4 regions of the Kineococcus haloalkalitolerans genome follow, and region 2 is predicted to be linked to each of the others. Evidence: predicted binding sites of a transcription regulator. Region 2 holds the regulator's gene; each other region holds the start of a gene.
What was found. Region 2 encodes HrcA, which represses chaperone genes, less so after heat shock. Its sites were predicted from a motif close to GNTNGCACTCGGNNNNNCCGAGTGCNANC; they were not measured.
Positions count from the first base shown of each region.

Region 1: the regulator HrcA is predicted to act here: its motif matches at 2,143-2,171, upstream of ACRYMY_RS14255 (acetolactate synthase large subunit).
Region 3: the regulator HrcA is predicted to act here: its motif matches at 4,226-4,254, upstream of ACRYMY_RS11480 (FmdB family zinc ribbon protein).
Region 4: the regulator HrcA is predicted to act here: its motif matches at 1,580-1,608, upstream of groL (chaperonin GroEL).

Region 1 covers NZ_JBJLSH010000036.1:22,928-29,908, reverse strand. The annotation lists gene ACRYMY_RS14265 (aldo/keto reductase) at 1-135, opposite strand, end outside; gene ilvD (dihydroxy-acid dehydratase) at 292-2,031, shown strand; gene ACRYMY_RS14255 (acetolactate synthase large subunit) at 2,314-4,179, shown strand; gene ilvN (acetolactate synthase small subunit) at 4,179-4,691, shown strand; gene ilvC (ketol-acid reductoisomerase) at 4,737-5,765, shown strand; gene ACRYMY_RS14240 (DUF3253 domain-containing protein) at 5,849-6,262, shown strand; gene ACRYMY_RS14235 (antibiotic biosynthesis monooxygenase family protein) at 6,296-6,628, opposite strand; gene ACRYMY_RS14230 (NAD(P)H-dependent oxidoreductase) at 6,689-6,981, opposite strand, start outside.
Region 2 covers NZ_JBJLSH010000066.1:8,661-15,641, forward strand. The annotation lists gene ACRYMY_RS18375 (N-acetylglutaminylglutamine amidotransferase) at 1-62, opposite strand, end outside; gene ACRYMY_RS18380 (HIT domain-containing protein) at 85-486, opposite strand; gene ACRYMY_RS18385 (RNA polymerase sigma factor) at 782-1,252, shown strand; gene ACRYMY_RS18390 (Gmad2 immunoglobulin-like domain-containing protein) at 1,249-2,418, shown strand; gene dnaJ (molecular chaperone DnaJ) at 2,474-3,595, opposite strand; gene hrcA (heat-inducible transcriptional repressor HrcA) at 3,665-4,702, opposite strand; gene ACRYMY_RS18405 (DUF3097 family protein) at 4,851-5,705, shown strand; gene ACRYMY_RS18410 (DUF4870 domain-containing protein) at 5,918-6,547, shown strand; gene ACRYMY_RS18415 (LLM class F420-dependent oxidoreductase) at 6,632-6,981, opposite strand, start outside.
Region 3 covers NZ_JBJLSH010000025.1:46,130-53,110, reverse strand. The annotation lists gene ACRYMY_RS11495 (hypothetical protein) at 1-2,840, shown strand, start outside; gene ACRYMY_RS11490 (hypothetical protein) at 2,837-2,989, shown strand; gene ACRYMY_RS11485 (SAF domain-containing protein) at 3,022-3,726, opposite strand; gene ACRYMY_RS11480 (FmdB family zinc ribbon protein) at 3,831-4,169, opposite strand; gene ACRYMY_RS11475 (phosphodiester glycosidase family protein) at 4,283-6,981, opposite strand, start outside.
Region 4 covers NZ_JBJLSH010000053.1:388-7,368, forward strand. The annotation lists gene ACRYMY_RS17110 (uracil-DNA glycosylase) at 1-367, opposite strand, end outside; gene ACRYMY_RS17115 (DUF3263 domain-containing protein) at 564-884, shown strand; gene ACRYMY_RS17120 (cold-shock protein) at 1,292-1,495, shown strand; gene groL (chaperonin GroEL) at 1,792-3,417, shown strand; gene ACRYMY_RS17130 (suppressor of fused domain protein) at 3,525-4,121, opposite strand; partial or broken gene cofG (7,8-didemethyl-8-hydroxy-5-deazariboflavin synthase CofG) at 4,136-5,440, opposite strand; gene cofC (2-phospho-L-lactate guanylyltransferase) at 5,486-6,151, opposite strand; gene ACRYMY_RS17145 (molybdenum cofactor biosynthesis protein MoaE) at 6,252-6,707, shown strand; gene ACRYMY_RS17150 (FO synthase) at 6,742-6,981, shown strand, end outside.

The DNA of each region.
Region 1 (6,981 bases), on a different contig from region 2:
CGCGACGAGGCGGCCGCTGCGGCTGGCCGGCAGCTGGGAGGCGAACCGGCGCGCGATGGCGCCGGGGCCGAGCACGGCCCAGCGCAGGGCGGGCGGCTCGGGGGAGACGTCGGGGGAGACGTCGGCGGAGGACACGGGGGAGGACACGGCGGCTCCTGTGGCGGGTGACGGCCGTGAACGTTCACGGCCACCGGCGAGGGTAGGGACCGCGCGCACGGGAGCACAAGGGTGCGGGGCGCGTCGGCACGAGGGCGCGGGGAGCGTCGGGACCGCCGCCTACACTCGACCGGCGTGAGCCTCGAGACCCCCTCCCAGCACGCCCAGCACCCGGCCGCCGCTCCCGGGGTGGACATCAAGCCGCGCAGCCGGCAGGTCACCGACGGCCTGGAGGCGACGGCCTCGCGCGGCATGCTGCGCGCCGTCGGCATGGGCGACGAGGACTTCGCCAAGCCGCAGATCGGCGTCGCCTCCAGCTGGAACGAGATCACCCCCTGCAACCTGCCCCTGGACCGGCTCGCGAAGGCCGTCAAGGACGGCGTGCACGCCGCCCACGGCTTCCCGCTGGAGTTCGGCACGATCTCCGTCTCCGACGGCATCTCCATGGGCCACGAGGGCATGCACTTCTCCCTCGTCAGCCGCGAGGTCATCGCCGACTCCGTCGAGACCGTGATGAGCGCCGAGCGCCTGGACGGCTCGGTCCTGCTGGCCGGCTGCGACAAGTCGCTGCCCGGCATGCTGATGGCCGCCGCCCGCCTGGACCTGGCGAGCGTCTTCCTCTACGCCGGGACGATCCTGCCCGGGCGCGCCAAGCTGTCCGACGGCAGCGAGCGCGAGGTCACCCTCATCGACGCCTTCGAGGCCGTCGGCGCCTGCGCGCGCGGGCTGATGAGCCGCGAGGACGTCGACGTCATCGAGCGCGCGATCTGCCCGGGCGAGGGCGCCTGCGGCGGCATGTACACCGCCAACACGATGGCCGCGGCCGCCGAGGCGCTGGGCATGTCGCTGCCCGGCAGCGCCGCGCCGCCGGCCACCGACCGCCGCCGCGACGGCTTCGCCCGCCGCTCGGGCGAGGCCGTCGTCAACCTGCTGGCCAAGGGCATCACGGCCCGGCAGATCCTCACCAAGGAGGCGTTCGAGAACGCCATCGCCGTCGTCATGGCGCTGGGCGGCTCCACCAACGCCGTGCTGCACCTGCTGGCCATCGCCTACGAGGCCGAGGTGGACCTGACGCTGGACGACTTCGACCGGGTCGCGAGCCGCGTGCCGCACCTGGGCGACCTCAAGCCCTTCGGCCGCCACGTCATGGTGGACGTGGACCGCATCGGCGGCATCCCCGTCGTCATGCGCGCCCTGCTGGACGCCGGGCTGCTGCACGGCGACTGCCTGACGGTGACCGGGCGCACACTGGCGGAGAACCTCGCCGAGATCGCCCCGCCGGACGTCGACGGCGTCGTGCTGCGCGCGCTGGACGACCCGATCCACGCCACCGGCGGCATCACGGTCCTGCGCGGCAACCTCGCCCCGGGCGGGGCCGTCGTCAAGAGCGCCGGCTTCGACACCGACGTCTTCGAGGGCACCGCGCGCGTGTTCGAGCGCGAGCGCGCCGCGCTGGACGCGCTGGAGGACGGCACCATCGGCGCCGGCGACGTGGTGGTCATCCGCTACGAGGGCCCCAAGGGCGGGCCGGGCATGCGCGAGATGCTCGCCATCACCGGCGCCATCAAGGGCGCGGGGCTGGGCAAGGACGTGCTGCTGATGACCGACGGCCGCTTCTCGGGCGGCACCACGGGCCTGTGCGTGGGGCACGTGGCGCCCGAGGCCGTCGACGGCGGCCCCATCGCCTTCGTGCGCGACGGCGACCGCATCCGCCTGGACGTGGCCGGCAAGACGCTGGAGGTCCTCGTGGACGAGGAGGAGCTGGCCGCCCGCCGCGAGGGCTGGGCGCCGCTGCCGCCGGTGTACACGCGCGGCGTCCTGGCCAAGTACGCCAAGCAGGTCCAGTCCGCCTCGGTGGGCGCGGTGTGCGTCTGAGCGCGGTGCCCGTCTGACGGGGTGAGACGCGCGTCTCAGCATGTGGGACGCGACGCCCGCCCGGCTGACAGCCGGGCGGGCGGGGGTCTACGGTCGGTCCATGCGGTTCCTCGTAGCCATCGGACAGCGCGCCGGCTGACAGCCCGGCCGAGCGCGCGACCCCTCGTCATGCCTGCGGGCGGAGGGGTCTTTTCGCGTCCGGCGCAGGGACGACCGGACGCCGGGGTCCGCACGGGCCCCCGCAGGTCGACGAAGCACGAACCGCCCGAGGAGGAACGGACCATGCCGGACGTCACGCCGGTCAGCACCACCGACACCGCGCTGCCGCTCGACCCGACGCTGCCCGTCGCGTCGCTGACGGGGGCCCAGAGCCTCGTGCGCTCGCTCGAGGCCGTGGGTGCGGAGGTCGTCTTCGGGATCCCCGGGGGCACCATCCTGCCCACCTACGACCCGCTGATGGACTCCCCGCACGTGCGCCACGTCCTCGTGCGCCACGAGCAGGGCGCCGGGCACGCCGCCGAGGGCTACGCCGTGGCCACCGGGAAGGTCGGGGTGTGCATGGCGACCTCCGGCCCGGGCGCGACGAACCTCGTCACGCCGCTGGCCGACGCGCACATGGACTCCGTGCCCGTCGTGGCCATCACCGGCCAGGTCGGCACCGCGGCCATCGGCACGGACGCCTTCCAGGAAGCCGACATCACCGGCATCACCCTGCCGATCACCAAGCACAGCTACCTGGTGACCGACCCCGCCGACATCCCGCGCGTGGTCAAGGAGGCCTTCCACCTGGCCTCCACCGGCCGCCCCGGCCCCGTCCTCGTCGACGTGCCCAAGTCGGTGCAGCAGTCGGTGACCTCCTTCGAGTGGCCGACCGAGGTCGACCTGCCCGGCTACCGGCCCGTGACGCGCCCGCACGGCAAGCAGGTCAAGGAGGCCGCGCGGATGATCGCCGCGGCCCACCGCCCGGTCTTCTACATCGGCGGCGGCCTGGTCAAGGCGGACGCCGCCGCGGAGATGACCGCGCTGGCCGACCTCACCGGCATCCCCGGCACGACCACGCTCATGGCGCGCGGCGTCCTGCCCGACTCGCACCCCACCAACCTCGGCATGCCCGGCATGCACGGGACGGTGGCCGCGGTGACGGCCCTGCAGAAGGCCGACCTGCTCATCGCCCTCGGCGCCCGCTTCGACGACCGCGTCACCGGGCAGCTGTCCACCTTCGCCCCGCACGCCAAGGTGATCCACGCCGACATCGACCCGGCCGAGATCGGCAAGAACCGCGCCGTGGACGTGCCGATCGTCGGCGACGGCAAGCTGGTCGTGGCCGAGCTGGCGGCGGCCCTGCGCGCGGAGTTCGAGGCCAACGGGCGCACCGACATCACCCCCTGGCAGGAGCTGACCGAGAGCTGGCGGCGCGAGTACCCCCTGGGGTACACCGACAGCGAGGACGGCACCCTGGCGCCGCAGCACGTCATCTCCCGCATCGGCGCCATCGCCGGTCCGGAGGCGCTGTACGTGGCCGGTGTCGGGCAGCACCAGATGTGGTCCGCGCAGTTCGTCCGCTACGAGCACCCCCGCACCTGGCTGAACTCCGGCGGGCTGGGGACGATGGGCTACGCCGTGCCCGCCGCCATGGGCGCCAAGGTCGGCCGGCCCGACGCGGTCGTGTGGGCCATCGACGGCGACGGCTGCTTCCAGATGACCAACCAGGAGCTCGCGACCTGCACCCTCAACGGGATCCCCGTCAAGGTCGCCATCATCAACAACTCCAGCCTCGGCATGGTCCGGCAGTGGCAGACGCTCTTCTACTCCGAGCGCTACTCCAACACCGACCTGAACTCCGGCGCCCACCACGGCGCGCACTCCGCGCCCGTGCCCGACTTCGTCAAGCTCGCGGAGGCCTACGGCTGCGTCGGCCTGCGCTGCGAGCGCCCCGAGGACGTGGACGCCACCATCGAGAAGGCCATGGCGATCAACGACGTGCCCGTGGTCGTCGACTTCCGCGTCCACCGCGACGCGATGGTCTGGCCGATGGTCGAGGCGGGCGTCAGCAACGACGCCATCCAGTACGCCCGCGGCGTCTCGCCGCGGTGGGACCGGGAAGAGGGGGCCGACACGGCCTCCGGCCCGGAGAAGGTGGTCTCCTGATGAGCCGGCACACCCTGTCCGTCCTGGTGGAGAACCGCCCCGGCGTCCTGACCCGCGTGACGTCGCTGTTCGCGCGCCGGAACTTCAACATCCACTCCCTGACGGTCGGGCCGACCGAGCGCAGCGAGATCTCCCGCATGACGATCGTCGTCGACGTCGAGAAGCAGCCGCTGGAGCAGGTGACCAAGCAGCTGAACAAGCTCGTCAACGTGCTGAAGATCGTCGAGCTGGAGGACGACGCGTCGGTGCAGCGCGAGCTGCTGCTGGTCAAGGTCCGCGCCGACGCCACCGTGCGCGGTGAGGTCCTCAGCACCGTGCAGCTGTTCCGCGCCCACGTCGTCGACGTCGCCCCGGACGCGGTCACCGTGGAGGCCACCGGGAGCCCCGACAAGCTGGCCGCGCTGCTGCGCGTCCTGGAGCCGTTCGGGGTCCGCGAGCTCGTCCAGTCCGGGTCCGTCGCCCTCGCGCGCGGCGGGCGGGCGATCTCCGACCGCGCGCTGCGCTCGGCCTGACCCACCCCCCGACCCCCTGAAACGACCAACCGAGGAGAGCCTGACGTGGCCGAGATGTTCTACGACGACGACGCCGACCTGTCGAAGATCACCGGGAGGAAGGTGGCGGTCCTGGGCTTCGGCAGCCAGGGCCACGCGCACGCGCTGTCGCTGCGCGACTCCGGTGTCGACGTCGTCGTGGGCCTGAAGGAGGGCTCGAAGAGCCGCGCCAAGGCCGAGGAGCAGGGCCTGGCGGTCCTGACCCCCGCCGAGGCCGCGAAGGCCGCCGACGTGATCATGGTCCTGGTGCCGGACCACCTGCAGCGCGGCCTGTACGCCGAGGCGATCGAGCCCAACCTCACCGCCGGCAAGGCGCTGTTCTTCAGCCACGGCTTCAACATCCGCTTCGGCTACATCAAGCCCCCGGCCGACGTCGACGTCGTCATGGTCGCCCCCAAGGGCCCGGGCCACCTCGTGCGCCGCGAGTACGTCGACGGCCGCGGCGTGCCCGTCATCGTGGCCGTCGAGCAGGACGCCACCGGCGGCGCGTGGGACCTGGCCCTGGCCTACGCCAAGGCCATCGGCGGGCTGCGCGCCGGCGGCATCAAGACGACCTTCACCGAGGAGACCGAGACCGACCTGTTCGGCGAGCAGGCCGTCCTGTGCGGCGGCGCGTCGGCCCTGGTGCAGACCGGGTTCGAGGTCCTCACCGAGGCCGGCTACCAGCCCGAGGTCGCCTACTTCGAGTGCCTGCACGAGCTCAAGCTCATCGTCGACCTCATGTACGAGGGCGGCATCGCCAAGCAGCGCTGGTCGATCTCCGACACCGCCGAGTACGGCGACTACGTCTCCGGCCCGCGCGTCATCGACGCCTCCGTCAAGGAGCGCATGCAGGACGTCCTCAAGGACATCCAGGACGGCACCTTCGCGCGCCGCTTCATCGAGGACCAGGACGCCGGCGCCCCGGAGTTCAAGAAGCTGCGCGAGCAGGGCGAGCAGCACCCCATCGAGAAGACCGGCCGCGAGCTGCGCAAGCTCATGGCGTGGGTGAAGTCCGACGACTCCGACTACGTCGAGGGCACCGCCGCCCGCTGACGCCCGCACGCGCGGACACCCGCGCGGACCCGCACCACCCGTGCCCCCTCGCGCCCCCCGGCGCGAGGGGGCACGCTCGTGCGGTGCCCCGCCGCTCCGCCGACGCGCCCTCCCGCGCCTCCGTCCGCCCGCCCGAGAAGGACTGCGCGGTCTGCGGGCGCACGATCACGTGGCGCAGGAAGTGGGAGCGCGACTGGGACGCGGTGCGCTACTGCTCCGACGCCTGCCGGCGCCGTGCCCGCGGGGCCGGTGCCCGCGTGGACGCCGAGCTGGAACGGGTGCTGGAGGAGGCGCTCGACGCGGGCGGGCGGGGCGGCGTCACGCCCGAGGAGGTCGCGCGCGCCGTGGGCGGGCAGGAGTGGCGCCCGCTGCTGGAACCGGCGCGGGCCGCGGCCCGGCGCCTCGTCGCGGCCGGCCGGGCACAGCTGGTGCAGGACGGGCGGGTCGTGGACCCCTCCACGGCGAGGGGGCCGGTGCGGGTGCGCCGCCCGCGCTGAGCGCGGGCGGCGCGACGGCTCACGGGCGGGGGCTCACGTCTCGTCGGGGCCCTGGAACACCATCGCCGGCTCGACCGAGAGCACGACCTCGAACTCCAGCAGGCTGGCGCCGGTGGCCACCGGCTGCGCCCGCTCGCCGGCGTGCGCGGCCCGCGCCCCGCCGGATGACCACGCCTCGAAGGCGTCCTCGGTCTCCCAGCGGGTGTAGACGAAGTAGCGCGTCTCCCCGGCCACGGGGCGCAGCAGCTCGAAGCCGAGGAATCCCGGCGTGCCCTCCACGGCCCCCATCCGGTGGGCGAAGCGGCGCTCCAGCTCCGCGCCGCCGCCCTCGGGGACCTCGATCGCGTTGATCTTCACGACTGCCATGGCCGAGAGCCTGGCACGGGGGCGCGCCGGGTTCCTCCCGGAGCGCCCCCGGCCGGGGGATCAGGAGTTCAGGCGCCCGGCGATCGTGACCACGCGCTGGGCCAGGTGGTCCAGCGCGGCCAGCTCGGCCTCGCCCAGCGGCTGGTCGTTGTTGGCGCCCGTGACGTGCGAGACGCCGTAGGGGTTGCCGTCGACGAACTTCAGGCCGTCGGTGTAGCCGGGCGGGACGATGATCCCGCCGAAGTGGTAGATCGTGTTGTAGAGCGCGATGAGGGTCGTCTCCTGGCCGCCGTGGGCGGTCTGGCTGGCGGTGAAGCCGGCGTAGACCTTGTCGGCCAGCTGGCCCTGCGCCC
Region 2 (6,981 bases):
TGGACCGCGGACACGTCCGCCGGTCGTCCGTCGAACCTGACCTCACCGCACAAGCCGCACATGGCGCTCCATCCAACCCTTCGCTCAGCCGGGCGGCCAGGTGAAGCCCCGGCCGCCCAGGACGTGCCCGTGGACGTGCATGACCGACTGGCCCACCGCGGGGCCGGTGTTGAAGACGAGCCGGAACTGCCCGCCGCACTCGGCGTCGGCGACGCGCTGGGCGACCTCGACGAGGCGCGCCAGCGTCGCGGGGGCCGCCGCGGCGAGCTCGGCGACGGTCTCGTAGCGCTCGCGCGGGACGACGAGGACGTGCACGGGCGCCTGCGGGGCGACGTCGCGGAAGGCGACGACGAGCTCGTCGGAGTGCACGATCGTGGCGGGCAGCTCCCCCGCCACGATCCGCAGGAACAGGTCGTCGGGGGCGCGGGCCGCGCCGGACTCCTCACCGCCCGCGCCGGGCTCCGGGGGTCCGTCCTGGTCGGTCATGCGGCCGCAGGCTACCGGGCGGCGCGCCGGGCGCGGTGATCACCCGCTGGCGGAACCCGCTCGGGTTGGATGTCAACCGTGAGCGCTGGTCACTCGTCGTACTCGTGTGACGTGGAGGACGGGGGGTGCGGCCGTGGCTGAGGCGCGTCCCGAGCGCGGTGCGCGCTCCGGCGGCGGCAGGGTCCGCCCGGTGCTCGTGCGCGCCCGCGGGGCGGGCGGCGGGCCTGGTGAGCACGGCGGCCCCGACGGGGACGACGACCCGCGCGGCTGGGACGCCGACACGGCCGTCGCCCACCTGTACGCGGGCCACTGGCGCCGCCTGGTCGGCCTGGCCGTCCTGCTGCTCGGGGAGAGCGCCACCGCCGAGGAGGTCGTGCAGGACGCCTTCGTGGCGCTGCACCGGCGCTGGCGGCGGCTGGACGATCCGGGCGCGGCCGCGGCCTACCTGCGCCAGGCGGTCGTCAACGGCGCCCGCGACGTGCTGCGGCACCGGCAGGTCGCCGACCGGCACCGCCCGCTGCCCGACCCCGAGCCGGAGGGCCCCGAGGAGCGGGCGCTGCGCGCGGCCGAGCACCGCCGCGTGCTCGCGGCGCTCGACGCCCTGCCTCCGCGCCAGCGCGAGGTCCTCGTGCTGCGCTACCACGCCGACCTGTCCGAGCAGGACATCGCCGAGGCCCTGGGCGTCAGCCGCGGGGCCGTCAAGACGCACGCGCACCGCGGGCTGGCCGCCCTGCGCGCCGCCGTGCGGACCGAGGAGACCCCGTGAGCGGCACCGACCAGCCCGACCAGCCCGACGTCCCCGGGACCGGCCCCCTGCCGGACCCGGCCACCGACCCGACCGCCCGCGCGCTGCGCGGGGCCATGGCCGCGCGCGCCGCCGCGGTCGACCCGCCCGACCGCCTCCAGGAGATCCTCATGGCCAGCCAGTCCTCCCGCCGCCGCACGCGCGCCTGGACGGCGGTGGCCGCGGCGGCCGCCGTCGTCGTCGTGGGCGGCAGCGCCCTCGCCCTGACCCAGCGCGGCGGCGACAGCGTCACGACCGTCGCGGCCGCCACGTCGGCGACGTCCGAGCCGGCCGCGCCGACGAGCAGCGAGCCGGCCTCGCCGACCTCCGAGCCGGCCGAGCCCGCGCCCGCGCCCGCGGAGCCGACCGCCGCCACGAGCGAGCCGGCCGCCCCGACGTCGGCGCCCGCCACCAGCGCCCCGGCGTCCGCGGGCTCCGCGCTGCCCTCGGGCGCCGCCAGCGTCCCGGTCTACTGGCTGGGCGGGGAGGGTTCCCCCAAGCTGTTCCGCGAGTGGGTGCCGGTCTCCGGCGGCGCCGACGACGCGACGCTGGCGCTGCGCGCCCTGCTGGGCGGCTCGCCCGCCGACCCCGACTACGCCAGCCCCTTCGGCCCCGACGCCGGCGCGAGCGTCACCGCCGCCGACGGGCGCCTGGTCGTCGACGTCGCGGCCTCCGCGGTCTCCGGCGACGTGGAGACCGGCGACGCGGACCTGGCCGTGCAGCAGCTGGTGTGGACCGTGACGGCGGCCGCCGGGCAGGACGTGCCCGTCGAGCTGCGCGTGGACGGGGCCGCCGGGCAGCCCGTCTTCGGGCGGGTCGTCGCCCAGGCGGTCTCGCGGGCCCCGCGCGCCGAGGTCCAGGCCCCGGTGTGGATCACCGGCGTGTCGACGTCCACGCCGGGGTCGGTGACCGTCGAGGGCACCGGCACGGCGTTCGAGGGCACCCTGCTGTGGACCGTCACCGACGCCGCGGGCACCGAGGTGGCGCGCGACGCCGTGCAGGCCGGCGCGAACGGCACCTGGGGCGACTTCTCCTTCACGGCGGCGCTGCCGGCCGGGGACTACACCGTGACCGTCGTGGCGCCCGACGAGTCCGGCGGCGAGGGCGCCGCGCCGCTGCCGGACACCAAGACCGTCACGGTCCGCTGAACCGGCCGCGGGCCGCGCTCCCTCGGGGGGAGCGCGGCCCGCGGTCAGCGACCGGTCAGCGGCCGGAGAAGCGGTCGCGCAGCTTGGAGAAGACGCCCTGGTGGGCCGGCTGCAGCGTGCCCGCCGGGCGGACCTCGCCGCGCAGCTCGGCCAGCCGGCGCAGCAGCGACTCCTGCTCGTCGTCCAGGTCGCGCGGGGTGCGCACCTCCAGGGTGACCACCAGGTCGCCGCGGCCGGTGGAGCGCAGGTGCTCCACGCCGCGCGCGCGCAGCGTCACCTGCTCGCCCGGCTGCGCGCCGGGGCGCACCTCCACGGCCTCGGTGCCGTCCAGGGTCTCCAGGGGGATGGAGGCGCCCAGCGCGGCGGCCGTCATCGGCACCTCCAGGGTGCAGTGCAGGTCGTCGCCGGAGCGGGTGAACACCGGGTGCGGGCGCTCGTGGACCTCCACGTACAGGTCCCCGGGCGGGCCGCCGGCCGTGCCGACCTCGCCCTGCGCGGCCAGCTGGATGCGGGTGCCGGTGTCCACGCCCGCCGGGATGCGGATCGTCAGCGGCCGGCGCGCGCGCACGCGGCCCTCCCCGTTGCACTCCTGGCACGGCGAGGGCAGCACCGTGCCGAAGCCGTGGCACGTCGGGCACGGCGCGGTCGTCATGACCTGGCCCAGCAGCGAGCGCACCACGCGCTGCACCTGCCCCTGCCCGTGGCAGATGTCGCAGGTCTGCGGGCTGGTGCCCGGCTGGCAGCAGGTGCCCTTGCACGTCGGGCACAGCACCGCGGTGTCCACCTGGATGGAGCGCTCGGCGCCGAAGGCGGCCTCTGCCAGGTCCACGTCGACGCGGATGAGGGCGTCCTGCCCGCGCTGCGTGCGGCTGGCCGGACCGCGCCCGCCCGCCCCGGCGCCCTGGCCGAAGAAGGCGTCCATGATGTCGCTGAAGCCGAACCCGGCGCCGAACCCGGCCGCGCCCGGCTGCTGGCCGCCGCCGCGGTCGTACAGCGCCCGCTTCTCCGGGTTGGACAGCGTCTCGTAGGCCTGGGAGACCTCCTTGAAGCGGTCGCCCGCCTCCGGGTCGTCGGTGACGTCGGGGTGGAGCTTGCGCGCCAGCTTCCGGTAGGCGCGCTTGATGTCCTCCGCCGAGGCGTCCCTGCTGACGCCGAGGACGTCGTAGTAGTCGCTCACGAGGCGCTCAGGTCTCCTGTCGGGTCGGTCGGTGGGGGCGGGTCGCGGGCGTGGCCGGGCTCACGGGGTTCACGTGGCGAGGATCCGCGAGACGTAGCGTGACACCGCGCGGACGGCGGCCATCGTCGTGGGGTAGTCCATCCGCGTCGGGCCCAGGACGCCGAGGCGGGCCAGCGCCCGGCCCTCGCCGCCGTAGCCGGTGGTCACCACGGACGTCTCGGTGAGCCCGACGTGCACGTTCTCCGAGCCGATCCGCACGGTGAGCCCGTCGCCGCCGCCGTCCTCGGTCATCTCCTGCACCAGGCGCAGCAGCACGACGTGCTCCTCCAGCGCCTCCAGGACGCTTCCCAGGGAGGCGGCCAGGTCCGGCCCGGACTTGGCGAGGTTGGACGTGCCGGCGATGACCACCCGCTCGGCCAGGCCGGCGGTCAGGCAGTCGCCCAGGGCCGCCGCGACCTCGGCGGCCACGGCCATGTCCTCGGTCGGGGTCTGCTGGACGACGTCGGTGAGGGCGACGCGGGCCTCCTGCAGGCGGTGCCCGGCCACGGCGGCGTTCAGCCGGGTGCGCAGGGCCGTCAGCGAGGTGACCAGCGCGGCGGGGTCGGCGGCCGAGCGCAGCTCCACCACGCGCTGCTCGACGCGGCCGGTGTCGGTGATGAGGACCAGCAGCGCGCTGCGCCCGCCCACCGGCACGACCTCCACGTGCCGCACGGCCGCCCGCGAGAGCGAGGGGTACTGCACGACGGCGGCCTGCCGGGTGATCTGCGCCAGCAGCCGCACGGTGCGGTCCACGACGTCGTCGAGGTCCACGGCACCGTCGAGGAACGTCTGGATGGCGCGCTTCTCGGCCGTCGACATCGGCTTGACGGTGGCCAGCCGGTCCACGAACAGCCGGTAGCCCTTGTCGGTGGGGATGCGCCCGGCGCTGGTGTGGGGCTGGGTGATGTAGCCCTCGTCCTCCAGCACCGCCATGTCGTTGCGGATCGTCGCCGGGGACACGCCCAGGCGGTGGCGCTCGACCAGCGCCTTGGAGCCGACGGGCTCGTGCGTCGACACGTAGTCCTCGACGATGGCGCGCAGCACGGCCAGCCGCCGGTCGTCGCTCATCGGCACCTCCCCCGTCCGCTCCCCGTCCCGGTCCCGCCGCCCGCGCAGCTCTGGCACTCGCGACGGGCGAGTGCCAAGTCTAGACCTCGCCCCGGACACGCGCCGCCCGCTGCCGGGCCGCGGCGCGCCGCGTCCGTAGGGTGCCCGGGTGGCTGCTGACCGGTACGGCTCCGACGTCCTCGCCCGCGACCCGCACCCGCGCCGGCCCGCCTCCCGCGAGGAGACCGCCGTGAGCGGGCTCGTCGTGGAGGACGTCGAGACCGGCTGGGTGGGCGCCGTCGTGCGTACCGAGAAGAGCGGCGGCGTGCACGTGGTCGTCCTGGAGGACCGCCGCGGGCGCACCCGCACCTTCCCCCTCGGGCCGGGCTTCTGGGTGGACGGGCAGCCCGTGCGCCTCGTCGCCCCGCGCGGGCCCGCCGCTCCCGCCGCCCCCGGCCGCACCGCCTCGGGGTCGGTGGCCGTGGCCGGCGCCGCCGCCCGCACCGCCCGCGCCTCGCGCATCCTCGTCGAGGGCCGCCACGACGCCGAGCTCGTCGAGCGCGTCTGGGGCGACGACCTGCGCGTGGAGGGCGTCGTCGTGGAGGTCCTGGACGGCGTGGACGACCTCGACGCCGCCGTGCGCGCCTTCGGGCCCCGGCCGGGCCGGCGGATCGGCGTCCTCGTCGACCACCTCGTCGCCGGCAGCAAGGAGTCGCGGATCGTCGCCGCCGTCGCGCGCAGCCCGCACGTCCTCGTCGTCGGGCACCCCTTCGTCGACGTGTGGCAGGCGGTGCGCCCGCAGCGCCTCGGCTGGGAGCGCTGGCCCGCCGTGCCGCGCGGCACGTCGTGGAAGCACGGGATCCTCGCCGAGCTCGGCTGGCCGCACGCCACCCAGGCCGACGTCGCGCACGGCTGGAAGCGCATCCTCGGCACCGTGCGCACCATCGCCGACCTCGAGCCGGCCCTGTCCGGGCGCGTGGAGGAGCTCGTCGACTTCGTGACCGCCGACGGCGCCGACGCCTGAGACCCGGCCCGTGCCGGAGCGGCTCGGGGTCCGGCCGGGGTCGCCCGCTCCCGGCGGTGGACGGCGGGGGCGCACCGCCTACGACCTCCGGGTGGACCGGGTCCGCCGACGGGATGGACCGCCCGTCGGGACCGCGACAGGGGCGCGCGCCGGTGCGAGGATCGAGGTGCTCCCGTCGAGCGGCGGGGGCGCCCACCGACCCTGGAGGAACCGTGAGCGACCCGTACGGGTCCCAGCGACCCGACTTCACGAAGCCGTCCGCGGGAGACCAGCCGGCGGGCCAGCAGTGGGGCCAGTCCGAGCAGCAGCACGGCGGCTACGGCCAGCAGCACGGCGGCTACGACCAGCAGCACGGCGGCTACGACCAGCAGTACGGCCAGGGCTACGGCCAGCAGTACGGCCAGGGCTACGGCCAGCAGCAGCACCCGCAGTGGTCCGGCCGGACCGAGCCGTACGGCGCCGGCGGCCTGGCGGCGATGGACCCGGGCAGCGAGCGCACCTGGGCGCTGGCCGGCCACCTGTCGTGGCTGGCGGCGTGGCTGGTGGGCCTGCCCTTCCTGGGGCCGCTCATCGTCTTCCTGGTCTTCAAGGACCGCAGCCGGTTCGTGCGCGAGCACTCCGCCGAGGCGCTGAACCTCAACATCGCGATGTTCGTGTACTCGGTCGTCCTCGGGATCGCCACCGGGATCGCCACGATCGTCACGCTGGGGATCGGCGCCCCGCTGATCTTCCTGGCCGGCGCGCCCTACGTCGTCGGCCTGGTCTTCTCGATCCTGGCGGCCGTGGCCGCCAGCCAGGGCCGCGCCTACCGCTACCCCGGCATCTTCCGCCTCGTGCGCTGAGACCGGCGCACCACCGCACGAGCACCGCAGGACCAGGGCCCCGTCCGGCACCGCCGGGCGGGGCCCGCGCGCGTCCAGCGCGGCTCAGGCGATCGCGCGCAGCGCGGCCACCCGCTCCTCGCGGGTGGGCGCCAGCGGCAGCACCGACAGCGTCGTGACACCAGCGGCGGCGTAGGCGTCCAGGCGGGCGCGGACGGCGGCGGGGGTGCCGACGAGGCAGGTCGCGTCGAGGAAGCCGTCGGGGACGGCGGCGGCGGCCTCGCGGGCGTGCCCGGCCAGGTACAGGTCCTGCACGCGGTCCACGTCGGCGCCGAAGCCGAGGCGGCGGGCCAGGGCGGCGTAGAAGTTCTGGGTGCGGCTGCCCATGCCGCCCAGGTACAGGGCGGCGTAGGCGCGCACGGGCGCCTCGGCGTCCCGCCGGGCCGACCCCGTCG
Region 3 (6,981 bases), on a different contig from region 2:
TCGACGGCGAGCTCAGCGCCGCGCCCGTGGCGGCCGCCGCGCAGCGGCAGGTGCGCGCCGCGCTCGCCGAGCACGAGCGCCGCCGCGACGGGCGCGCCGCGCCGCAGGAGCAGCACCGTGGTCCCGAGCAGGACGTGAAGCGCCTGGCCGCCGTCCTGGCCGCCACCGCCGACGCCCTGCACACCCCGCGCGCGCCCTGGGGGGTCAGCGCCCACCAGGCCCGCGAGGCCCTCGCCGAGCTCGCCGCCCGGCCCACCGCCCCCTCCACCACGCGCCGCCTGCGCGGGGAGCACCTGGCCGCCTGCCGGCGCGAGGACCTGCCCGGGTGGGCGGCGCGGCTGGAGGAGGCGGTGCGCCTGGGCGCCTTCGACGTCACCCCCGACACCAGCTGCTGGGCCGGGGCGGACCTGACCAGCGACGAGGCCGCCGACGCGACCCGGCGGCGGCTGCGGCGCGTGGTGGAGGAGGAGCTGCCCCGCGCCCGCGCCCGCACCGCCACGCTGGCCGACGCGGCCGGCCTGCGCGGCGCCGCCTCGGTCGCCGAGGCCGTCGAGCAGCTGCAGCTGCTGGAGGGCGTGCGCCTGACCGTCGGCCGCTTCGGCGCGGACGTCTTCGCGCGCTCCCTCGGCGACGTGGCCGCTGCCACCGCCACCGCCGACTGGCGCCGCAGCCACGGCGTGCGCACCGGCCCGCTGGCCCGGTGGCGGCTGCGCCGGCAGGCGCGCGCCATGCTGCGCGAGGGCGTCGTCGCCGACAGCACCGAGCACCTGCACGACTGGTTGCAGCAGGCGCGCGCGCAGCGCCTGGCCTGGCAGCGCTTCACCACCCGCGACGCGGCGCCCCACGTGCCCGACGGGCTGGCCGAGGCGCAGGTGGCCGTGGTGGCCCTGCGCGACGACCTGGACGCGCTGGCCGAGGTGCTGCCGGAGCGGCTGCGCGCCGAGGGCAGCCTCGTCGAGCTGCCGCTGCCGGAGCTGGGCGCGCAGCTGGCCGCGCTGCAGCGCGACGTCGACGCCCTGGACACCCTCCCGCGGCGCACCACGCTCCTGCGCGAGCTCGGTGCCGCCGGCTGGCAGCCCCTCGTGGAGGACCTCGCCGCCCGCTGGGCGGGGCCCGGCAGCCTCGACCTGGCCGCGGAGGTCGAGGCCGCCTGGTGGTCGGGCGTCCTGGACGTCGTCAGCCTCGACGACCCCCTCGTCGGCGCCGGGGACAGCGACGCGCTGCGCCAGGCGCGCGCCGACCTGCAGCTGGCCGTCGCGGCGGCGCACGTGCACGCCGCCCGCGGGGTGCGGGCGGCCGTCGACGCGCGGCTCGACCGCGCGGCCGCTGCGGGTGCCGGCGCTGCGGGTGCCGGCGCTGCGGGTGCCGGCGCTGCGGGTGCCGCCGCGCCCGCTGCCGCGGTGGCCGACGTGCTGCCGTGCTGGGCGCTGTCCCCGGCCGGTGCCGCGGCCGTCCTGGGCGCCGGGGCCGTGCCGGGCGCCGGCGACCAGGAGCCCGCCGCGGACCTCGTCCTCGTCCTGGGCGCCGAGGCCGTGGCGACCGCCGCCGTCCTGCCGGCCCTCTCGCGCGGCGCGCAGGTCGTCGTCGTCGGCGACCCGGCCCTGCCCGGCCCGCCCGCGCCCCCGCCCACCGGCGGCCCGGCGCCCCGCCCGGCCGCGTCCGCCGCGGCCGACCCGTCGAGCCCGCGCGACCTGCTCGCCGAGAGCGAGGGGGTGCTGCCGGCGCTGCGGCTGACGCGCCAGCACGCCTGCCTGGAGGAGTCCCTGCTCGCCGGGCCGGCCGCCGACGCCGGGGCGGAGGCGCTGCCCGCGGCGTGGACGGGGGCGCGGCGCGTGGAGCGCACGTCCGGCCGGCCCGCCGGGGCGCGCCGCGGTCCCGAGGCCGTCGTCGACCTGACCGTCGACGTGGTGCTGGAGGCCCTGCGCACCCGGCCCCGCGAGAGCCTGGGCGTGGTGCTGGCCGACACGGTGACCGCCGACGCCGTCACCGCCGCGCTGCGGCTGCGCGCCGGGGACGCCGGTGTCCGCCTGCCCGCCGCCCTGCTCGTGGCCGAGGCGGCGCTGTGGCCGGGGGAGCGGCGCGACCACGTCGTCGTCGTGGCCGCCGCGGCGGGCTCCGCGACCGGCTCCGGGTCGCCGGTGGGGGTCTGGACCGGCCCCGCCGGTCGCGCGCAGGTGCGCCTGGCGCTCACCCGCTCGCGCCGGCGCACCACCCTCGTCGTGGACGACACCGCGTCCGAGGGGCAGCGCGCGGTCCCGGCGGAGCTGCTGCGGCTGGCGCTGGACTGGGAGGCCGCCGGGGAGCTGCGGCCGTCCACCGGGGACCCCGGCGCGCTGGTCGCCCGCCTCGCCGCGGCCTGCGCGGACGCCGGCCTGCCGGTGACCACGGGCGTCGGGACCGGCGCCGCCCTGCCGCTGGTGGTGCAGGCGCCCGGCGGGGGACCGGCCGTGGCCGTCGACCTGGACGCCGCCGACGAGCCGGACGTCCTGGAGCGCGAGGTCGCCCGCCCGGCCCGCTGGGAGCGCGCCGGCTGGCACTGCCTGCGCTCGACCTCCGGGGACGTCCACGCCGACCCGGCCGGCGAGGCCCGCCGCATCGCCGGGGCCTGGCGCTCGCTGGGTGGCGCTCCGACGACGGGCGGCCCGCTGACCCCGCGCACCATCGACCTGCGCGCCGGGGACCTGCACGCGGCCGACCCCCGGGGCGTCGATCCGCAGCCCGCGGACGCCGGGCCGCGACCGCCGACGCCCCGGACGCCGGGACCGGTGCTCGACGAGCAGGTGCGCTCGCGGGCCGTGGCGCCCGCGGGGGCCGGGCGCGGCGGGCGGGGGACCCGGTGAGCGGGGGGCCGGGCGAGGACGGCGAGCGCGAGGTGCCGCTGGAGGACGAGCGCTCCGCCGACGACGGCGACCTCGGCTGGGGCGAGGCCCGCGGGGACGACGGCGACGACGAGCGCTTCCTGCGCGAGCGCCCGCCGCACTGGGACTGACCTCCCGGACCGGGAACCCGGGCGCGCGGCGCTCACGTCCCGCGCACGACGAGGACGGTGCGGCCGGCCGCGGCCACCAGGTCCGCCGCCGTGCTCGCACCGACGGCCACCACGACGGCGCCCGGACCGTCCCCGGCGCCCCCGCCGGGCCACGCACCCCCGGGGCCCGCGCTCGAGCTGCCGGGTGGGGCGCCGCCCGCGACGGCGAGCACGGGCACGTCCACCGCGAGCGCGGTCGCGCCCGTGACGGCGCCCGTCACCGGGTCCAGGACGCGGGCGAGGACGTCGACGCGGGTGCCGGGCGCCAGGCCGGGCGGCGCGCCGGCGGGCAGGTCGACCAGGGCGGCCACCGCGCCGGCGGGCTGCCCGGTCAGGAGCCCGGGCCCGGCCGTGCGGGTGCGCGTCAGCGGCTCACCGCGGCCGAGCGGACCCGCCAGGACGGCGCCGTCGGCGCTCGTCAGCGCCCCGGGCGGCACGAGCTCGCGCGGCCAGGCGGCGGGCACGACGTCGCCGCCGGTGAGGGGACTGCCCGCGGGCAGGTCGCGCGCGGCCACGAGGACGGTGGTGGTCGCGGGCGCCGGCGGGGCGAGCGCGGCCACGGCCAGGCCGCCCGCGCCCGCCACCAGCCCGGCGCTCAGCCAGCCGCGCGCCCGCCGCCGGCGTCGTCGCGCGGCCGGGCCCCGGCCCGCGGGCGGGACCGGTGGGGCGGTGGGTCGGGTCGACCTGTCGGCGAGCACGCGGGGACGCTAGGCAGCGCTCGCCGCCGGCTCCGGGCCGCGCGCCGGCCCCTGTGGACAGCGGTGCCCGGCGGCGGGGTGTGGACCCCGCCGCCGGAGCGGCCTCAGGCCGCCGAGGTGCTGGAGGAGGACGAGCCGGAGGACGACCCGGACGACGTGGTCGACGACGAGCCCGAGGAGGACGACGAGCTCGACGAGGACGAGCTCGAGGAGTCCTTCGCAGAGCCGCCGGAGGAGCTGGAGGACCCGGACGGCTCGGACGGGGTCTTGCGGGAGTCGGTGCGGTAGAAGCCGGACCCCTTGAAGACCACGCCGACGGAGTTGAAGAGCTTGCGCAGGCGGCCGGAGCACTCGGGGCAGTCGGTCAGCGCGTCGTCGCTGAAGGACTGGCGGACCTCGAAGCTGTGCTGGCACTCCTGGCACGCGTAGGCGTAGGTGGGCACGTCGTCTCCTGGGCTCGGGCGCGCGGCGCTGCCGCGGCGGCGCTGCGGGGCCCGGCTCTGGCACTCGGGCCCGTCGAGTGCCAATGGTAGCCGCGCCGGGCCCTCGGCGCGGCTCACCCGACCCGCAGCTGCAGGGTCGTCACCGGCCCACCGGCCTCCACCCGCAGCGTCGTCGTCCCCGGCGACACCCCGGTCACCTCCAGTGTCCGGGGGTCCAGGACCGCGAGGGTGCCCGCGCGCGGCACCCGGCGCCCGTCCGGCGCCGGCGGGCGGACCGCCAGCCCCGGCCCCGAGACGCGCACCGCCGCCGCGGGCACGCCCACCGCACCGCCCCCGGCGGCGGTGCCGGTCACCGCCAGCGCGGCCCGGGCCCCCGGCGCCAGGACGAGGTCACCGGCGGACGCGGAGGTCAGCACCGGCCGGGTCGCGACCCGCAGCCAGCCGTCGTCGCGCCCGGGCACGGCCGCCGAGCCCGCCGACGGGCGGGAGGCGGCCGCGGCGTCCACCGCCAGCGCCGTCCACGCCGGCGGCGCCCCCGGGACCCCCGTCCCGCTGGCGGCCGTCACCTCCAGCACCCCCTCGCGCCGCTGCACGCCCGCGGTGCTCGCACCCGGCGCGCCGCCGGCGACCACGGCCACCCGCCCACCGGTCTCCTCGCGCCAGTCGGCCAGCCACCCGCGCAGCAGCGCCGCCTCGTCCGGGTCGGCCAGCGAGCCGGGCCCGTGCGCGCTCACCACGACGAGCCCGCGCACCCCCTCCTCGCGGCCGGCGGCGTCCAGCTCCGCGCGCAGCCACGCCAGCTGCCCGGGGTCGGCCGCGCCCAGCGACCCGCCCGCCGCGTCCAGCAGCAGCCAGCGGGTCCCGGCGTCGTCCACCCGGCGGGCGCCGGCCCCCGGCCCCAGGTCCGCGCCCAGCTCCGAGTCCCCGCGCACCCACTCCCACGGCACGCCGGAGCGGTCGAGGACGTCCCGCACGGCGCGCACGTCCGCGGCGCCCGCGCGGCCCCCCGCCGGGCCGGCGACGCCGCCGGCGAGGACCACCCGCCCGGCGCCGGCCGCCACGGCGTCGGCGACGGCGCGGCGCAGCACCTCCACGCTCGCCGGGCGCGCCGCCTCGACGGCCGTGCCCGCCAGCACCGCCACCGGCGCGGGCCCGCCGGCGAGCGGCTGCGCGGTCTCCAGCGCCGGGTCCACCCGCCCGGTCGCGGCTCCCGGGTCGGCGGCCGCGGGCGGCGGCGACGCGGCCGCCGCGTCGAGGCGGGCGACGTCCAGGGCGCCCGAGGTGCGGCGCGTCACGTCCGTGTGCGCGACGTACACGCGCACCAGGCGCACGTCGCGGGCGCCGGCGGGCACGGGCGCGCTGACCCGCCGCCAGCCCGTCCAGTCCAGCGCGGGCGCCAGCGTCACGGGCCGGTCGGCGCCGTCGACGCGCAGCACCGCGCGCAGCCACCCGCCGCGCCCGTCCGCGCGCGCGTCCAGCGCCACCTCGCGGGCACCGGCGGGCAGCCGCAGCGGGGCGGCGGGCACGAGCGCGGCCACGGACGTGCCCGCGCTCTGCCCGGCGACGTCCCAGGACAGGCGCAGGGCCCCGCCCCCGCCGGGCAGCCCGGTCGCGGGCACGGCGGTCGCGGTGACGGCGGCGCGGGTGCCGGCCGCGCTCCAGCGGCCCGCGTCGGCCAGGTCGTCCACGCGCACCGCCCGCAGGCCGACGGACACCCCGGCGCTCGCGCTCACCCCGGCCGCGCTCAGGCCGACGCGGGTGCCGCCCGCGGCGGGGACGGCCACGGCCCTCAGCCGCAGCCGCCCGTCCGGCAGCGCCTCGGCGCGCAGGACCGCCGGGTCGGTGCGGACGGTGACCTCGCGGGCGTCCACGGGGGCCGCGCGGCCCTCGGCGTCGCGGCCGAGGACGACGACGTCGACGCTGTCACCGGCTCCGGGCAGCACGGGCACCGCCGCGTCGGGGCCGTCGGCGTCGTCCGCGACCAGTGACAGCCCGGCCAGCCGGCCCAGGACGAGCACCTCCCGCTCCCCGCCCACGCCGCCTCCCGGGGCCGCGCGCACCCGCGCGGTGCCGGGGGCGGCGCCCCGCAGCGAGGCCGTGCCCGCCGCTGCGCCCGGCACGACCGCGACCGTGCCGGGGTCGCTGGACGTCCACGCCGGGACCGGTGCACCGGCGGGGGCGCCGGAGGCGTCCAGCGCCTCGGCCCGCACCTCGCGCGCCAGGCCGGGGAAGAGGCGCAGGGCCTCGGCGGGGTCGTCGGCGCCCGGCGACCACCCGGACGGCCCGGTGACCAGCCGCAGCTCGGCCGGGCGCCCGTCGCCCGGGGCGGGCACGAGGCCGACGGCGTTGGCCACGGGCCGCGGGGCGCCGTCGGAGGGCTCGCCGACCACCGCGGCGGCGCCCGTGCCGGGGGCGCGGGCGACCAGCTGGGCGGACCCGCCGCCGTCGAGCATCACGGCCGTGCGGGCGCCCAGGTCCGCCACGGCGCGGGCGGTCTCCAGCGCGGTCCACCCGCGCGAGCGGGCCGTGCCGCCGTCGACGGTGACCAGCAGCAGCTCCCCGGTGGCGGTCCAGCCGATCGCCGTGCGGGCGCGGGGGGTGCTCCACAGCGGGTCGGCCGTGTCGACCGCGGCGACGCGGCCGTCGCGGACGAGGACCAGGCGGGCGCCCAGCGCGTCGCCCGGCGGCACGTCGCGCACGTCCCACGCCGTGCTCGCGGGAGCGCCGACGGGCGTGCCGGCCAGGGCGGCGGCCGCCGTGCCCGTGGCCAGCAGCACCAGCCCCCCGGCGGGGACGGGCGTGGCGCCGGGCG
Region 4 (6,981 bases), on a different contig from region 2:
CGGGGGGCTGGACGCCGGTGTCCTCGCGCAGCTCCCGGTAGACGTTGACGAGGCTGCGCGGCAGCGGCCGCACGTGCGGCTCGACGGCGAAGGACAGGCCGATCGGGTGCCCGGGGGTGGGGTAGGGGTCCTGCCCGACGAGGAGGACGCGGACGTCCTCGAACGGCTGGCGGAAGGCGCGCAGGACGTGCTCCGGCGCCGGCAGCCAGGGTCCCTCCTCGGCGGCGAGCCGCTGCGAGAGCGCCCGCAGCTGCGGGCGCACCCCCGCGAGGGCCCGCGCCCAGCCGGGGTCCAGGTCGTCCAGGCCGAGGCCGGCGGGGTCGTCGCCGGGGCCGCCGCCGGAGCCCCCGTCGCCGGGGTCGGGCAGGTCCAGGTCGAGGGGGGGCTGCACCACGGCGGCGACCGTAGCCCGCGCCCTGACCGGGCGCCCGGCGGCGAGCGGTCGTGGGCGGTGCCGGCGGGGCGCGCCGGGAGCGCGCGGGCGGGCTGGTGTCGGTGCCAGCACCTACAGTGGCGCACGCCGGTGGGGACGCCGGCGGCACGGACGAGGGCTGGAGGACGGCATGGACGAGGCGGCGGCGCGCACGATCGGCGCCGGTCAGGACGGGGCCGGGGACACCGGTGCCGCGGCCGGCGGGCTCAGCCCCCGGGACGCCGAGGTCCTCGCCTTCGAGCGGCAGTGGTGGAAGTACGCCGGCGCCAAGGAGCAGGCGGTCCGCGAGCTGTTCGACCTGTCCCCGACCCGCTACTACCAGGTGCTCAACGCCCTCATCGACTCCCCGGCGGCCCTGGCCCACGACCCGATGCTCGTCAAGCGGCTGCGCCGGATGCGCGCCACCCGCCAGCGCGCGCGCTCGGCGCGCCGCCTGGGCGTGCAGCCCTGAGCGCGCGCCGCGCAGCCCGTCCCGCCCGGCCGCTGGCCCCCCGCCGCGGCGCCCACCGCACCCGGCGCGGGCCGCTGGGCGTGCTGCTGCTCGTGCTCCTCTGGCTGCTGGTGGCCGCCGTCGTGGTCGCCGCCGCGGTCTGGGCGCTGGACCGCGTCGCCGGCGACGTCCTGGACCTGGCGCGCTCCCTGCTGTGACACCGTCCGACCACGGGTTGCGCGAACCCTGTCCGCGCGGGCGGTCGCCGCACTAGCCTCGGTCCCGGTCGAGCCGTCCGGCCCTCGCGCCTCCCCGGGGGCGCGCGCGCCGGGCGTCGCCCACGGCGACCACCGCCGCGGGCAGCGTGAGACCCGCGTCCGGTGCGTGCCGGAGGCGTCCTCCGCTCGTGGCACCACCAGGAGAAGGCAATGGCTCAGGGCACCGTCAAGTGGTTCAACGCCGAGAAGGGGTACGGCTTCATCACCGTCGACGACGGCGGTGCGGACGTGTTCGTGCACTACTCGGCCATCGTGGCCGACGGCTACCGCTCCCTCGAGGAGGGGCAGCGCGTGGAGTTCGAGGTCGGCCAGGGGCAGAAGGGCCCGCAGGCCGAGAGCGTCCGCGGCCTCTGAAGCGCCCCGGCCCCGCGACCGCTGCCACCGCAGCCCGGTCGCGGGGCCTTCGCGCGCCCGGACGCCCCCGGACGGCGGGGGGTGGTTTGCACTCGACCGCCCCGAGTGCCAACATTGGGGTTGGCACTCTCGAGTCGAGAGTGACAGCACGACCAGCACCTCGACACGGGAGCGACAGCTCCCGGCCGGTCCGGTGAGGTCGTCGGCGCGGGGGACGTGACCCCGCCGCCGCCGGCCGTCCGTCGCGGGCACCGCTCCGGCCGACCACCGCCCGCCTTCTGGGAGGAACACCAGGCATGAGCAAGATCATCGCCTTCGACGAGGAGGCCCGTCGCGGCCTCGAGCGCGGCATGAACCAGCTCGCCGACGCGGTCAAGGTGACGCTCGGCCCCAAGGGCCGCAACGTCGTCCTGGAGAAGAAGTGGGGCGCCCCCACGATCACCAACGACGGTGTCTCCATCGCCAAGGAGATCGAGCTCGAGGACCCCTACGAGAAGATCGGGGCCGAGCTCGTCAAGGAGGTCGCGAAGAAGACGGACGACGTCGCCGGTGACGGCACGACGACCGCGACCGTCCTGGCCCAGGCGCTCGTGCGCGAGGGTCTGCGCAACGTGGCCGCGGGCGCGAACCCGATGGGCCTCAAGCGCGGCATCGAGAAGGCCGTCGAGGCCGTGACCGAGCAGCTGCTCGGCGCCGCCAAGGAGGTCACCACCAAGGAGCAGATCGCCGCCACCGCCGGCATCTCCGCGGGCGACTCCTCCATCGGCGAGCTCATCGCCGAGGCCCTCGACAAGGTGGGCAAGGAAGGCGTCATCACCGTCGAGGAGAGCAACACCTTCGGCCTGGAGCTCGAGCTCACCGAGGGCATGCGCTTCGACAAGGGCTACATCTCGCCCTACTTCGTCACCGACGCCGAGCGTCAGGAGACGGAGCTCGAGGACCCGTACCTGCTGATCCTCAACTCCAAGATCTCCACGGTGAAGGACCTGCTCCCGCTGCTGGAGAAGGTCATGCAGTCGGGCAAGCCGCTCGTCATCATCGCCGAGGACGTCGAGGGCGAGGCCCTGGCCACGCTCGTCGTCAACAAGATCCGCGGCACCTTCAAGTCCGTCGCCGTCAAGGCCCCGGGCTTCGGCGACCGCCGCAAGGCGATGCTGAACGACATCGCCATCCTCACCGGTGGCCAGGTCATCTCCGAGGAGGTCGGGCTCAAGCTCGACACCGCCGACCTCGACCTGCTGGGCCGCGCCCGCAAGGTCGTCGTCACCAAGGACGAGACCACCATCGTCGAGGGCGCCGGCGACGCCGACCAGATCGCCGGCCGCGTCGCGCAGATCCGCTCCGAGATCGAGCGCAGCGACTCCGACTACGACCGCGAGAAGCTGCAGGAGCGCCTCGCCAAGCTCGCCGGCGGCGTGGCCGTCATCAAGGCGGGCGCGGCCACCGAGGTCGAGCTCAAGGAGCGCAAGCACCGCATCGAGGACGCCGTCCGCAACGCGAAGGCCGCCGTCGAGGAGGGCATCGTCGCCGGTGGTGGCGTGGCCCTCATCCAGGCCGGCACCGCGGCGTTCGAGAAGCTCGAGCTCACCGGTGACGAGGCCACGGGCGCGAACATCGTCAAGGTCGCCGTCGAGGCCCCGCTGAAGCAGATCGCCGTGAACGCCGGCCTCGAGGGCGGCGTCGTGGCGGAGAAGGTCCGCAACCTGCCCACCGGTCACGGCCTGAACGCCGCCACCGGCGAGTACGTGGACCTGCTCGACGCGGGCATCAACGACCCGGTCAAGGTGACGCGCTCCGCGCTGCAGAACGCCGCCTCCATCGCGGGCCTGTTCCTCACCACCGAGGCCGTCATCGCCGACAAGCCGGAGAAGGCCGCTGCGGCCCCGGCCGGCGACGGCGGCATGGGCGGCATGGACTTCTGATCCACGCCTGACCCCGCGGGGCGCGCGAGCGCCCCGCACCAGCTCCACCCGCGAGGGCGGTCCCGACCAGGGGCCGCCCTCGCGGCGTTCTCGGGCCCGGGGGTGCGTCAGGCCGGCAGCGGCACGGGGGCGCGGTCGAGGTCGGCCAGGTCGGCGCCCGCCGCGTGCAGGAGCTCCACGAGGGACTCCGGGCCGCTGCGCTCGGCGTGGTCGCGCTCGGCGTCGTGCACGGGCACGGCCTGCAGCCAGCGCACGTCCACCTGCGGGGTCAGCGGGTAGCGGGCCAGCGTCGGGAAGGACCACGGCGCGGTGACGAGCAGGTGGCGGGTCCGCCCGCCCAGCAGTTCGCCCACGACGTCGGGGAAGACCGTCCCGGCCCGCACGGGCAGGCGCTCCTTGACGGCCGTGAAGGCGCAGGCCACCACCAGGCCGCTGCACAGGTCCACGTCGGGGTGCCGCAGCGTCGTCACCAGCTCCACCCGCACGTCCTCGCCGTCCACCGGGTTCGGGCGCCGGTGCATCGACAGCGTCGAGACCGTCACGTGCCCCGGCCGGGGCGCGTCCGGGCACGTCATGAGGTGCAGCTCGTGCTCCTGGGTGCGGTCCAGGTACGGCTCGATGACCGGCCACGCCCCCGGCGACAGGCGCCGGGCGACGTAGCGGGCCATCGCGACCTCGGCGTCGCTGGGCTCCACGAGGCTCACGCGCGCACCCCCGCCTCGTGCCAGGGCCGGCCCACCGGCCGCGCGTCCTCGCGCGCCAGGCCCGTGACGGGGTCTGCCAGGGCCGCCAGGTGGGCGTGCAGGCGCGCGTCCACCCAGCGCTCGCTGCCGGTCAGCGCGTCCAGCACGAAGCGGGGGTGGGCGGTCAGCCGCTCGCGCAGCCGGAAGCCCGCCCCGCGCGTGGTCGCGGCCAGGGAGTCCAGCTGCGGCCACGGCCGCTCGGGGTTGACGTGGTCGGGCGTCAGCGGCGACACCCCGCCCCAGTCGTCGACGCCGGCGGCCAGCAGCTGCGCGCGCTGCTCCGGGTCGGACAGGTTCGGCGGGGCCTGCAGCGACACCGACGGCCCCACGACGAGGCGGGCCACGGCCAGGGCGGCCAGGTACTCCTCGTGGCCGAGGTCGTCCTCGCCGCGCATGGCGGTGTCGTCCTTGGCGCGGAAGTTCTGCACGATGACCTCCTGCGTGCCGCCGTGCTCGTCGGCCACCGCGCGCAGCGCGAAGAGCGACTCGGCCCGCTCGGCGGGGGTCTCGCCGATGCCGATCAGCAGACCGGTGGTGAACGGGACGGCCGCGCGGCCGGCGTCGTGCAGCACCCGCAGGCGCAGCTCGGGGTCCTTGTCGGGCGAGCCGTAGTGGACCCCGCCGGGCTCGGTGAACAGCCGCGCGGCGGTCGTCTCCAGCATCATCCCCATCGAGGGGGCCACCGGCCGCAGCCGCGCCAGGGCCTCCGCGCTCATCACGCCGGGGTTCAGGTGCGGCAGCAGCCCCGTCTCCTCCAGCACGAGGACGGCCAGCGCCCGCACGTACTCCAGGGTCGAGGCGTACCCGCGGGCGGCCAGCCAGTCGCGCGCGGCGCCCCAGCGGTCCTCGGGGGCGTCGCCGAGGGTGAACAGGGCCTCCTTGCAGCCGGCCGCGGCACCGGCCCGGGCGATGGCGAGGACCTCCTCCTCGTCCAGGTAGGCGGCGGGCAGGCGCCCGGGCGTCGTGGCGAACGTGCAGTAGTGGCAGCGGTCGCGGCACAGCCGGGTCACGGGGACGAACACCTTCTTGGAGTAGGTGGTCGTGCCGGGCCGGCCGGCGGCGGCCATCGCCGCGTCGCGCACGGGCGCGGCCGCCGCGCACAGCCGCGCCAGGTCGTCGCCGCGCGCGTGCAGCAGCACCTCCGCGTCCGCGGGTGAGGGCGCGGTGCCCACCCGCGGGTCGAGGTCGTCCAGCGCGGCCAGGGCGCTGCGCAGCCGCGGTGCCGGCGGCGCGGGCACCGCCGGGGCGGTGCGGCGGGCGCGCCGGCGCGGCGCGGGCAGGGCGGTGGGTGTCACGGGGCGGACCTCCGGTCCGGTGTCGGGAGCTCAGCGGCAGGCGGGCGCGGTGGCGGTCGTGGGCGTGGTCGTGGGCGCGGTCGCGGTCGCGGCGCGCAGGGCCGCGCGGGTGCGGGGGCCGACGCCGAGCGCGCGGGCGGCCTCGAGGTCCGCGGGCACGTCCACGTCGCGCCGCAGCGACGGCAGCGCGCCCGGCAGGGGCGCCGCGCCGGCCTCGGCGTGGGCGCGGGCGGAGCCGGGGCCGAAGCGGTGCGGGGGGTGCCCGGCGCGGTCGGCGACCAGGACGCTGCCGGTCCCCTCGGCGTCGGTGACGAGCACCGGGCCGGTGCGGGCGGCCGCACCGGTCAGCGCCAGGGCGAGGTCGTCGGGGCGCAGCGCGGGCAGGTCGGCCACCAGCACGGCGGTGGGGCCGGTGCCGACGGCGGCCAGCCCGGCCTCCACGGCCCGGTGCAGCCCGGGCCCGCCCGCGGCGACGACGGCGGCCCCGGCCCCGCGGGCGGCCGCGGCGACGTCCGGGTCGTCGGTGACGCACACGACGAGGGCGACGGGCGGGGCTGCCAGGGCGGCGGTCAGGCAGTCCAGCGCCATGGCCGTGGCCAGGGCGCGCCGCTCGGCGACGGGCAGCCCGAGGCGCGACTTGGCCCCGTCCCCGCCCTTGACCGGCACGACGACCCGCCAGCGTCCGCTCGCGACCACCGGGGGAGTCTCCCCCAGGCGCCGGGCGGCCGCCCGCGCGGCCCCGGTGGGCGGCCCCGGCGGCAGGGCCGCGACCGGGGCGCGCGCCTAGGGTGGCCCCGTGAGCCTGGACACCTCCCGCCGCAGCGAGCCGGCCCGGCGCGTGGTGCGCACCGCCGTCACCGCCGGCGCGCTCGACGTCGACGAGCACGCGCGGCTCGTCGGCGACGCTGCCGCGGGCGCCGTGGTCACCTTCGCGGGGGTGGTGCGCGACCACGACCACGGCCGCGCCGTCCTGGACCTGGAGTACACGGGCCACCCGAGCGCCGCCGACGTCCTGGCGGCCGTCGTGGCGCGCGTGAGCGCCGAGGAGGCCGTGGACGCCGTCGCGGTCAGCCACCGCCTGGGGCACCTGGCGGTGGGCGACTGCGCGCTGGCCGTCGCGGTCTCCGCCGCCCACCGCGCCGAGGCGTTCGCGGCCTGCGCCCGGCTCGTGGACGAGGTCAAGGAGCACCTGCCGGTGTGGAAGCGGCAGCGCTTCGCCGACGGGACGAGCGAGTGGGTCGCCTGCCCGTGACGCCGCCCGCCCGGCGCCCGCCTAGCCTCTGAGCGTGCCGACCCGCACCCCCGCACCCTCCGCCAGCACGTCGGACCCCGCCGTCCGCGCCGCGCTGCGGGCCGCCGAGCGCGACCCGGCCGGTCTCGACGACGCCGGGTACACCGCCCTCCTGCTGGCCGCCGGCGACGACCTGGAGGCGCTGTGCGCGCTGGCCGACGCGGTGCGCCGCGACGCCGTCGGCGACGAGCTGACCTTCGTCGTCAACCGCAACCTGGACACGGCCGTGGTGCTG